3 regions of the Actinotalea sp. JY-7885 genome follow, and region 1 is predicted to be linked to each of the others. Evidence: riboswitches for the same ligand, from Rfam matches in the RefSeq annotation. Region 1 holds a riboswitch; each other region holds the start of a gene.

Evidence for each region. A riboswitch is a leader RNA that binds a small molecule or an ion and turns the genes downstream of it on or off. The one in region 1 is predicted to bind cyclic di-GMP.
Region 2: it holds a riboswitch for cyclic di-GMP, as region 1 does, so the genes downstream of both, IDM29_RS10745 (hypothetical protein) here and IDM29_RS02095 (BldC family transcriptional regulator) in region 1, are expected to answer to the same signal.
Region 3: it holds a riboswitch for cyclic di-GMP, as region 1 does, so the genes downstream of both, IDM29_RS07550 (hypothetical protein) here and IDM29_RS02095 (BldC family transcriptional regulator) in region 1, are expected to answer to the same signal.

What each region holds. Positions count from the first base shown of each region.
Region 1 covers NZ_JACEXH010000009.1:30,022-33,206, forward strand. The annotation lists gene coaE (dephospho-CoA kinase) at 1-348, shown strand, start outside; gene IDM29_RS02090 (pyroglutamyl-peptidase I) at 345-992, shown strand; gene IDM29_RS02095 (BldC family transcriptional regulator) at 1,072-1,278, opposite strand; cyclic di-GMP riboswitch class I at 1,294-1,368, opposite strand; gene uvrB (excinuclease ABC subunit UvrB) at 1,547-3,185, shown strand, end outside.
Region 2 covers NZ_JACEXH010000106.1:1-3,185, forward strand. The annotation lists partial or broken gene IDM29_RS10740 (hypothetical protein) at 1-942, shown strand; cyclic di-GMP riboswitch class I at 1,170-1,244, shown strand; gene IDM29_RS10745 (hypothetical protein) at 1,328-2,503, shown strand; gene IDM29_RS10750 (hypothetical protein) at 2,440-3,185, opposite strand, start outside.
Region 3 covers NZ_JACEXH010000060.1:9,074-12,258, reverse strand. The annotation lists gene IDM29_RS07555 (SGNH/GDSL hydrolase family protein) at 1-882, opposite strand; cyclic di-GMP riboswitch class I at 983-1,057, shown strand; gene IDM29_RS07550 (hypothetical protein) at 1,276-1,674, shown strand; gene IDM29_RS07545 (uracil-DNA glycosylase) at 1,667-2,425, opposite strand; gene IDM29_RS07540 (DUF3263 domain-containing protein) at 2,591-2,890, shown strand; gene IDM29_RS07535 (LytR C-terminal domain-containing protein) at 2,920-3,185, shown strand, end outside.

The sequences.
Region 1 (3,185 bases):
GTGCACCCGCTCATCCGGGCGGCGGCCCACGCCGCGGAGGCCGCCGCGGTGGCGGCCGGGTACGACGTCGTGGTCCACGACATCCCGCTGCTGGTGGAGACCGGCCAGGCCGGCCGGTTCGACGAGGTCGTCGTGGTGGACGCCCCGGCCCAGCTGCGCCTGCGGCGTCTCGTCGAGGGGCGTGGGCTGGACGCGGAGGAGGCCTGGGCGCGCCTCGCCGCGCAGGCGGACGACGAGGCCCGGATCGAGGCGGCGGACGTCGTGCTCGACGGCGCTGGCTCCGTCATGGACCTGCAGGCCCAGGTGGACCGGCTCTGGGAGCGCTGGCGCACGGCGGCACCCGCGTGAGCCGGACGGTGCTGCTCACGGGCTTCGAGCCGTTCGACGGGCAGGTGGCGAACGCGTCCTGGGACGCCGTGCGTGCGGTGGCTCAGGGCTGGGACCGCGACGAGCAGGTCGTGGTCGCGCTGCTGCCGGTCTCGTTCCGCGGTGCACGCCAGCGGCTGCGGGACGCGGTCCGGGAGCACGCGCCCGACGTCGTCGTGCTCGTCGGGGAGGCGGGCGGCCGGTCCGCCGTCGGCGTGGAGCGCGTGGCGCTCAACGTCATCGACGCGCGGATCCCGGACAACGACGGCTCCGCGCCGGTGGACGTGCCCGTCGTGGCCGGCGGTCCGACGGCGCTCCTGAGCGGTCTGCCCGTCAAGGCGTGCCTCGCGGCGGTGCGCGCGGCGGGCGTCCCGGCGGAGGTCTCGAACACCGCCGGCACCTACGTGTGCAACGCGACGTTCTACGCGCTCATGCACCTGCTGGCGTGCTCACCCGGCCTCCCGGGCGTGCGCGGCGGCCTCGTGCACGTCCCGCGCGACGTCGCGCAGGTGCGTCCCGGTGAGGCGTCGCTGCCGGTGGGGCAGTCGGCGGTGGCGCTGCGGGCCGTCCTCGGGGCGTGTCTCGACGGCAGCGAGATCACGATGGCCGCCGGGTCCGAGGCGTGAGTCGGCAGGCGGGGTGACGCGGGTCGGCCCGGCCCGGCCCGGCGCTCGCGCGTCGGGCCGACCGGGCCGGTCGCCGGTGTCAGTTCTGCTGCGTCGGCACCATCGAGAGCAGGCCCTCGATCTCGGCAGCGACGAAGCGGCGGTGACCGCCGAGGGTGCGCACGGCGCTGATCTTGCCGGCGTTGGCCCAGCGCGTGACGGTCTTGGGGTCGACCCGGAACATCGTCGCGACCTCGCCGGGCGTGAGCAGGGCGTTGGTCGTCGTGGTGGTGGGGGCTGTCTGCATGTCGTGTCCTTGTCATCTGGTGGCTGGGCTGCCCTGGTCGGGCCCCTGGCTTTGCGTCCCCGCCTTGCGGCGGGTTTGCCCTTGTCTGTGACGAGGCGGTGGTCCGGATGATCCGGACTCCGTGCCTCACAACACGGTATCGGGGACGAACCGGACAGGCTTGAGGACGCGCCGATGTGATCTACGTCACACACGATCGTCGCGCGGGTGTGCCGGCCGGACCGACCCCGGGACGGGCCGTGTCGGACCCGCGACGTACCGTGGAGCCATGCGCCCCGTGACCGACCTCCAGCGCCGTGCCGCCACCCTCGAGGTGGTCTCCGAGTACACCCCGTCGGGCGACCAGCCCACGGCGATCGCCGAGCTCACCGAGCGGATCCAGGCGGGCGAGAAGGACGTCGTGCTCCTGGGCGCCACGGGTACCGGCAAGTCGGCGACGACGGCGTGGCTCATCGAGAAGCTGCAGCGTCCGACCCTGGTGATGGCGCCGAACAAGACGCTGGCGGCGCAGCTGGCGACGGAGTTCCGCGAGCTGCTGCCGAACAACGCGGTCGAGTACTTCGTCTCGTACTACGACTACTACCAGCCCGAGGCGTACATCGCGCAGACGGACACCTACATCGAGAAGGACTCGTCGATCAACGACGAGGTGGAGCGGCTGCGCCACTCCGCGACGAACTCGCTCCTGACGCGGCGCGACGTCATCGTGGTGGCGTCCGTGTCGTGCATCTACGGCCTCGGCACGCCCCAGGAGTACGTCGACCGCATGGTGCACCTGGCCGTGGGGGACCAGATCGAGCGCGACCAGCTGCTGCGCCGGTTCGTGACCATGCAGTACACCCGCAACGACATGGCGTTCACGCGCGGCACGTTCCGGGTCCGCGGGGACACCGTGGAGATCATCCCGGTGTACGAGGAGCTGGCGATCCGGATCGAGTTCTTCGGCGACGAGATCGAGGCCATCCACCTGCTGCACCCCCTGACGGGCGACGTCCTGCGCTCGGAGGCCGACGTCCACCTGTTCCCGGCGACGCACTACGTCGCGGGGCCCGAGCGCATGGAGCGGGCGATCTCCTCGATCGAGGCCGAGCTCGAGGAGCGGCTGGCCGAGCTCGAGCGGCAGAACAAGCTGCTCGAGGCGCAGCGGCTGCGCATGCGCACCACGTACGACATCGAGATGATGCGCCAGGTCGGCAGCTGCTCGGGCATCGAGAACTACTCGCGGCACATCGACGGGCGCGGTCCGGGCACGCCTCCCCACACGCTGCTGGACTACTTCCCCGAGGACTTCCTGCTGGTCATCGACGAGTCGCACGTGACCGTGCCGCAGATCGGCGCCATGTTCGAGGGCGACATGTCGCGCAAGCGGGCCCTCGTCGAGCACGGCTTCCGCCTGCCGAGCGCCATGGACAACCGGCCGCTGCGCTGGGAGGAGTTCGTCGAGCGCATCGGCCAGACCGTGTACCTGTCCGCGACGCCGGGGCCGTACGAGCTCGCGCAGTCCGACGGCGTGGTCGAGCAGATCATCCGCCCCACCGGCCTCGTGGACCCGGAGATCGTCGTCAAGCCGACCACGGGTCAGATCGATGACCTGCTGCACGAGATCCGGGTCCGCGCCGAGCGCGACGAGCGGGTCCTCGTCACGACGCTGACCAAGAAGATGTCGGAGGACCTCACCGACTACCTGCTCGAGCGGGGGGTGCGGGTGCAGTACCTGCACTCCGAGGTCGACACGCTGCGTCGCGTCGAGCTGCTGCGGGAGCTGCGGATGGGCCAGTTCGACGTGCTGGTCGGCATCAACCTCCTGCGCGAGGGCCTGGACCTGCCGGAGGTGTCGCTGGTGAGCATCCTCGACGCCGACAAGGAGGGGTTCCTGCGGTCCGGGACGTCCCTCATCCAGACGATCG
Region 2 (3,185 bases), on a different contig from region 1:
GCGCCGACGCCGACGCCGACGCCGGCGCCGAGCCCGGCGCCCCCGCCCGCCGTGGGCGCCGTGGAGCCGACGGCGGCCACCACCGGTGTGCCCGACGGCACGCCGCTCACGCGGCACGACGGGGACCTGGTGATCACCGAGCCCGGGACCGTCATCGACGGCAAGGACATCCACGGCTTCGTCTCGATCCGCGCGGCCGACGTCACGATCCGCAACTCCGTGGTCCGGGGGAGCGGGACCGGCTCCTACAGCACCGGTCTGGTGAGCTGCCTCGACGCGGCCTGCCGCGGCGCCGTCATCGAGGACACCACCCTCGTGCCCAAGCAGCCGTCGCCGTGGATCACGGGCATCCTCGGGCACGACTACACCGCCCGGCGCGTGGACGTGCACCACGTCGTGGACGGCTTCGGCATCTTCGACACCGGCAACGGCGGGGGACCCGTCGACGTGGTGATCGAGAGCAGCTGGTGCCACGACCTCAGCTACTTCGCCCGCGACCCGCAGCAGGACGGCGGGCCGAGCCACAACGACTGCATCCAGATCCAGGGCGGTTCGGCGATCCGCATCACGGGCAACAGCCTCGAGTCGTTCATGTCGACCGCCGTGGGCGACCAGAGCTACGACGCCCGCAACCGGGGCGCCGGCCTCATGGTGACGCCGACGGTCGCGCCGGTGACCGGTGCCACGGTGACGAAGAACTGGTTCGACGGGGGCTACGCCTCGGTCTCGGTCTCGCGCGGTGGCTACGAGCGCATGCACTTCGGCACGCTCACCGGGAACCGTTTCGGGCGGAACCAGTTCGACCACGGACGTGGCTCCCGGTACGTCATCCGGGTGCGCGAGGGCGTCACGTTCGACTCGTCGCTCACGGGGAACGTCTGGGCGGACGGGGCCGGACCGCTCGCGCTCGGGCGCGACCTCGGCATCCGGTACGACCCGTGACGGCTCCGCCGTGCGACCGCGCGGCGCGGCGGGGCGGCGGTCCTGCACGTGGCGGTGGCGCCCGGTGCCCGGTGCATGACCCGGAAACTGCGCGGGCGAGCCATTCGCGGACGGTCCCGAGATATTCCGTCGTAATGTCCGAATAACCCGGACCGGGCTGATCCGTGCGGGTGACGCCACCTCGACGTGCTGGACCGGCGGAAATGGCCCACGTACGATCCGGTGGTCCACGAGAATGGCAAACCTGTCGCGAGGCAGGGGCGCAAAGCCATGGAACCCCCGCGGTCCGCCAGGCTACCGAATCGACGGAGCACCTCCTGTGCTTGAGCCTCGACCGTCCCGCTCGGCCCGGCGCGGCGCACGCGCGCCCTCCGGCCGTCGCGCGATGGTGGCGCTCGCCCTGGCCGGCGTGCTGGTCGCCACACCGACGGCCGCCGCGGAGGTCGCCCCGACGCCCACCGTCGCGGCTCGCGCCACCGTGGCCGTCCCGGCGGCCACGCCCTCGGCCGGCGATGTCCTCGCGCCCGCGGACGCGGCGCCCTTCGCGGCCGTCACCCTGACGGGGGCGCCGGTTCCGGGCGCGCTCGACATGCCCGCCGCCGCGGCGTCGAGCAGCCAGGTCCCGTCGGCGTACGCGCTCGCGCCGGCCCCCCTCGTGACGGCGCCGGCCCCGGACGTGGTGAAGCCGGACGCGTCGAGCACGGGCGTGAGGGCGGGCTCGCGGCTCCAGACCCATCGTGGGGACATCGTGGTGACGCAGCCCGGCACGGTGCTGGAGAACCTGGACGTGTACGGCTTCGTGACCGTGAAGGCCGCCGACGTGACCATCCGCAACACGCGCGTGCGTGGCAGCGGTCCGGGGTCCTTCGACACCGGTCTGATCAACGCCAACGACGCGCGCGTCAAGAACCTGGTGGTCGAGGACGTCACGCTGGTCCCCGACTTCCCGTCGTACTGGATCAACGGGATGCTCGGTCACGACTACACCGCGCGGCGCGTGAACACCTGGAACGTGGTCGACGGGTTCGGCATCTACAACATCCACGGCACGGCGGCGAACGTGCGGGTCGAGTCGAGCTACGTCCACGACCTGGCCTACTTCTCGCCGGACCCGAACCACTCGGACAACCAGACGCACAACGACGCGATCCAGATCCAGGGTGGCTCCAACATCCAGATCCTCGGGAACACGCTGTCGGTGTGGCGGTCCACGACGGCCGGGACGCAGAACTACGCATACCCGCAGGGTGGATTCGGTGTGATCCTGACGCCGAACGTCAATGCGGTGACGAATTCTCGGATCGACGGGAACTGGGTGGACGGGGCGCACATCCCGATCAAGCTGGTGACGTCCCAGAAGACCGGTCCGATGAACTTCGGTGAGGTCACCAACAACACGTTCGCCCGGGACATGCGCAACACGCCCATGGCGGGGAAGAACAACTGGTTCACGGTGCTCACCACGCCCGACCTGACGGTCATCACCAGCGGGAACGTCTACGCGGACGACGGCACAGCCATCGAGGTCCGCCGCGACAGCGGCACGGGCACCGCTCCCTGACCGGCCGCCGGCCCGGTGCCGGGCCGGGTGCTGGCCACCCCGAGCGCCAGCGCCACCCACAGGATCATGCCGACCGCGGACCGCGACGCGAGGGCGCTGTAGGTGAGCGGCAGGAGGAACGCGATCAGCGCTCCCTGGCGCGCCCCCGGGAGGCGGTCCCCACGCGTCCAGGCCCGGACCACGAGCACGGCCTGGGCACCGAAGTACAGGACGGCGAAGACGGTCCCGATGTCGACCGCGTACATGAGGAACGAGTTCTCGAGGCTCGTGGCGAGGCCACCCTGCGACGCGATCCGGTAGCTCGACGTCAGGCCGTGGCCGACGACCGCGTACTCCCGCCACGTCCGGCCGAAGAAGCTCAGGGCGTCGGTGCGGGCGCCGGTGGATCCCGTGTCGTCCGCGAAGCGTTCCCCGACGCCCTCGACGAGGCTCGTGGACAGCAGCGCCGCGGCGCCCCCGGCGAGGGCGCACAGCCCGAGCAGCCGGGCGTGCGCCGGCGCCGGGGAACGCAGCACCACCCACACGGCCACGACCGCGATGACGACGACGCCCGAGCGTGACTGGGTGATCGCGACGCCGGCGGCGAAGAGCGTGACGAGGGCCAGCTGGAGCGACGTGCGCCGCAGTCCCACGATGAGCGGCGCGGTCACGCACAGGAACATGGAGAGCGTCAGCGGGTGGT
Region 3 (3,185 bases), on a different contig from region 1:
TCAGCGCTCCACCGGCGTGAGCTCGGGCCGCTTGGGCCGCCGTGCGTCACCGCTGGACCGGCGCCGCAGGCGTCGCGTCGCCCACGGGTAGGCGTGCTCGCGGAACCACTCCGCGTCCTGCTGGACGCGCGCCGCGAGCGGCACGGGCGGCAGCGGCGTGAGCGGGTCGTCCCAGGCGGCGTCGTCGGGCTCGAGCCCCAGGCCGACCAGGGCCGCCTGCGCGACGCGCCGGTGCCCCTCGGTCGTGAGGTGGATCCGGTCCGGCGCCCACATGCGCCAGTCGCGAAGCGAGCGCATCCCCCACACGTCCGCCACGTAGGCGCCGTGCTTGCGTGCGATCGACCAGATGTGCGCGTTGTAGACGCCCGCACGCCACCGCGTGCGCCGGACGACCGGGCTGTCCTTGGCGTCCATGCCGGTCGCGAGCAGCACGTCGACGCCGGCCGCCCGCAGCCGCGCGACGGCCGCCTCGAGGCGTTCCGCGAGCACGTCGGGGTCCGCCGCCGGCCGGAGCATGTCGTTGCCCCCGCCGACGACGCTCACGAGGTCCGGACGCAGCTCGAGGGCGGCCGGCACCTGCTCGCGCAGGATCGGCTCCAGGAGGCGACCCCGCACGGCGAGGTTGGCGTACTGCACCGGGGCGTCGCCCTGCCCGATGCCGGCGCGCTCGGCCAGGTGCGCGGCCAGCAGGTCCGCCCAGCCCCGGCACACGAGCGTGGGGTCGACGGCGGTGGTGGTGGTCGGCGGGGCACCCCCGGGGACGTCCCACAGGCCCTCGGTGAACGAGTCGCCCAGCGCCACGTAGCGGCGCCACGGCGCGGTGCGGCCCGGCGGTGCGGTCGGCTGCTCGTCGTCGCCGTGCGGCGTCCGGGTGAATTCCACGCCTCCCAGTGTGCGCCGATGCGACACAGACGCCCAATCCGGGCGCGGAGCCGGAAGGGGGGCTGGACCGCCGGCGTGTGATGGGTCACTCTTGGCTCGTCAGCGACAAGGGCAAACCCACCGCGAGGTGGGGACGCAAAGCCACGGGACCCCTCGGGTCAGCCGGGCCACCGAACGTGAGGTCCACCATGAGCAGCACGCTTCCCGTGCGATCCGGCTCCACTCCTCTGTGCCACGACGCCGCGCGCGTCCCCCTCGGCCTCGGCCTACCCGCCTCCTGAGCACGTTCTCAGGACGCTTCCCGCACGCCCCCGGGCGTGCGACCGCCGGCAGGACGTCGGCGCAGGGGATCACCGGACGGATCCGGTGACGTGGACCACCAGGAGGGTGGAGATGGATCGACGGACGAGGAAGGCGGCATCGGTCGCACTCGTGGCGCTCGCCCTGGTGGGCGTGCGGACGGCGTCCGCGGCCGGGGTCGACCTGGGGGGTCAGCAGGTCCTGGTGGGGGAGGACGGGGTGCAGGGGTGCAGCTCGTCGCAGATCGAGGTCCGGTACGACGTCGCCTACGACGCCGCACTGCAGGGATACGGCGTGAGCGGGGCCCGGCTGTCGGGGCTGGACACCGCTTGCGAGGGACACGACGTGGTCGTGACCCTCAGCGGGCCCGGGGGGGTCGCGCTGGCCGAGCTGTCCGCAGTGATCGGTGCGTCGGAGACGACGGTCCCGGTGCCGGCGAACGTGCCGGTGCCGGCTGAGGAGCTCACGGGGGTGAGCGTCGTCCTCAGCTAGTTCGCGGTCGCAGGACCGCGGCGCCCGACGTGGCGCCGTCCCCTGGGGAGGGGGCGGCGCCGGTCGGTCGGGTCTGCTGGTCGGGGGACCAGCGCACGGGAGGCGCGCCCTGCTCGGCGAGCAGCGCGTCGACGCGGGAGAACGGCCGGGAGCCGAAGAAGCCCCGGGACGCCGAGAGCGGGCTGGGGTGCGCGCTCTCGACCACGGGGACGCCCCCGAGCAGCGGGCGGACCTGCTGCGCGTCGCGGCCCCACAGGAGGGCGACGAGCGGCCCGCCCCGTTCCACGAGCGCCGTGACGGCGCGGTCGGTGACGTCCTGCCACCCGAGGTGCCGGTGCGAGCCCGGTGCGCCGGTGCCCACGGTGAGGACCCGGTTGAGGAGCAGGACGCCCTCCTGCTCCCAGTCGCTGAGGTCGCCGTCGGGCCCGCGCACGACGCCGACGTCGTCCGCGAGCTCGCGGTGGATGTTCTGCAGCGAGCGGGGCAGCGGGCGCACCCCGGGCGCCACCGAGAAGGACAGGCCGACGGCGTGCCCGGGCGTCGGGTACGGGTCCTGGCCGATGACGAGCACGCGGACGTCCGCCATGGGCCGCGCGAACGCGCGCAGGACGGCGTCGGGGGCCGGGAGCCAGGCCCGGCCGGCCGCGGACTCCGCGCGCAGCGCGTCGCCGATCTCGCGCAGCCGCAGCTCGACCGGTGCGAGGGCCGCGGCCCAGTCCGGGGCCATGAGCGCGTCGAGGGGCTGACGGATCACGCGGCGACCCTAGCCGCCGCCGCGCTCCCTTACTCGATCACCGCGCGGGGGTCATCCCGACGCGCCGGGACGAATGACACGCGTGTCATTCCGCGTCTACGATGAGCCGACGCCCGGGGACGGGCGACGACGCCGCTTCACCCTGGAGGACCCATGGACGCGATGGCCACCGCGCGCGACGCGGACCGCACGGACGCCCGGGTCCACGCCGCCGAGCTCTCCGAGCGCGACCAGCAGATCCTCGCCTTCGAGCGCCAGTGGTGGAAGTACGCCGGGGCCAAGGAGCAGGCGGTCAAGGAGCTCTTCGACATGTCCGCGACGCGGTACTACCAGGTGCTCAATGCGCTCATCGACTCGCCCGCGGCGCTGGCCCAGGACCCCATGCTGATCAAGCGCCTGCGCCGGATGCGCGCGTCCCGCCAGCGGGCCCGCACCGCGCGTCGTCTGGGTGTCGACGCCTGAGAGGCGGGGCGCCCGCTAGCCTGTCCGCCGTGAAGGCCGGCGACTACCCCTACCCCGCGGACGAGTTCGACGCCGCGGATGCCCGGGGCGGCCCACGAGGCGTTCACCGCGCACCGCGCTCGCGCCGCCGCCGTCTGCTGCCCTTCCTGGTCGTCCTCGTCGTCTTCCCCCTCCTCGCCTACGGCGCGGTCACGTGGCTCTCCGACTGGCAGGGGCTGGGCTCCGGGGGGACGCCCGCGGAGGGGACGTCCACCGAGGCCGACGAGGGGACCACCGAGGAGGAGCCGGTCGAGGA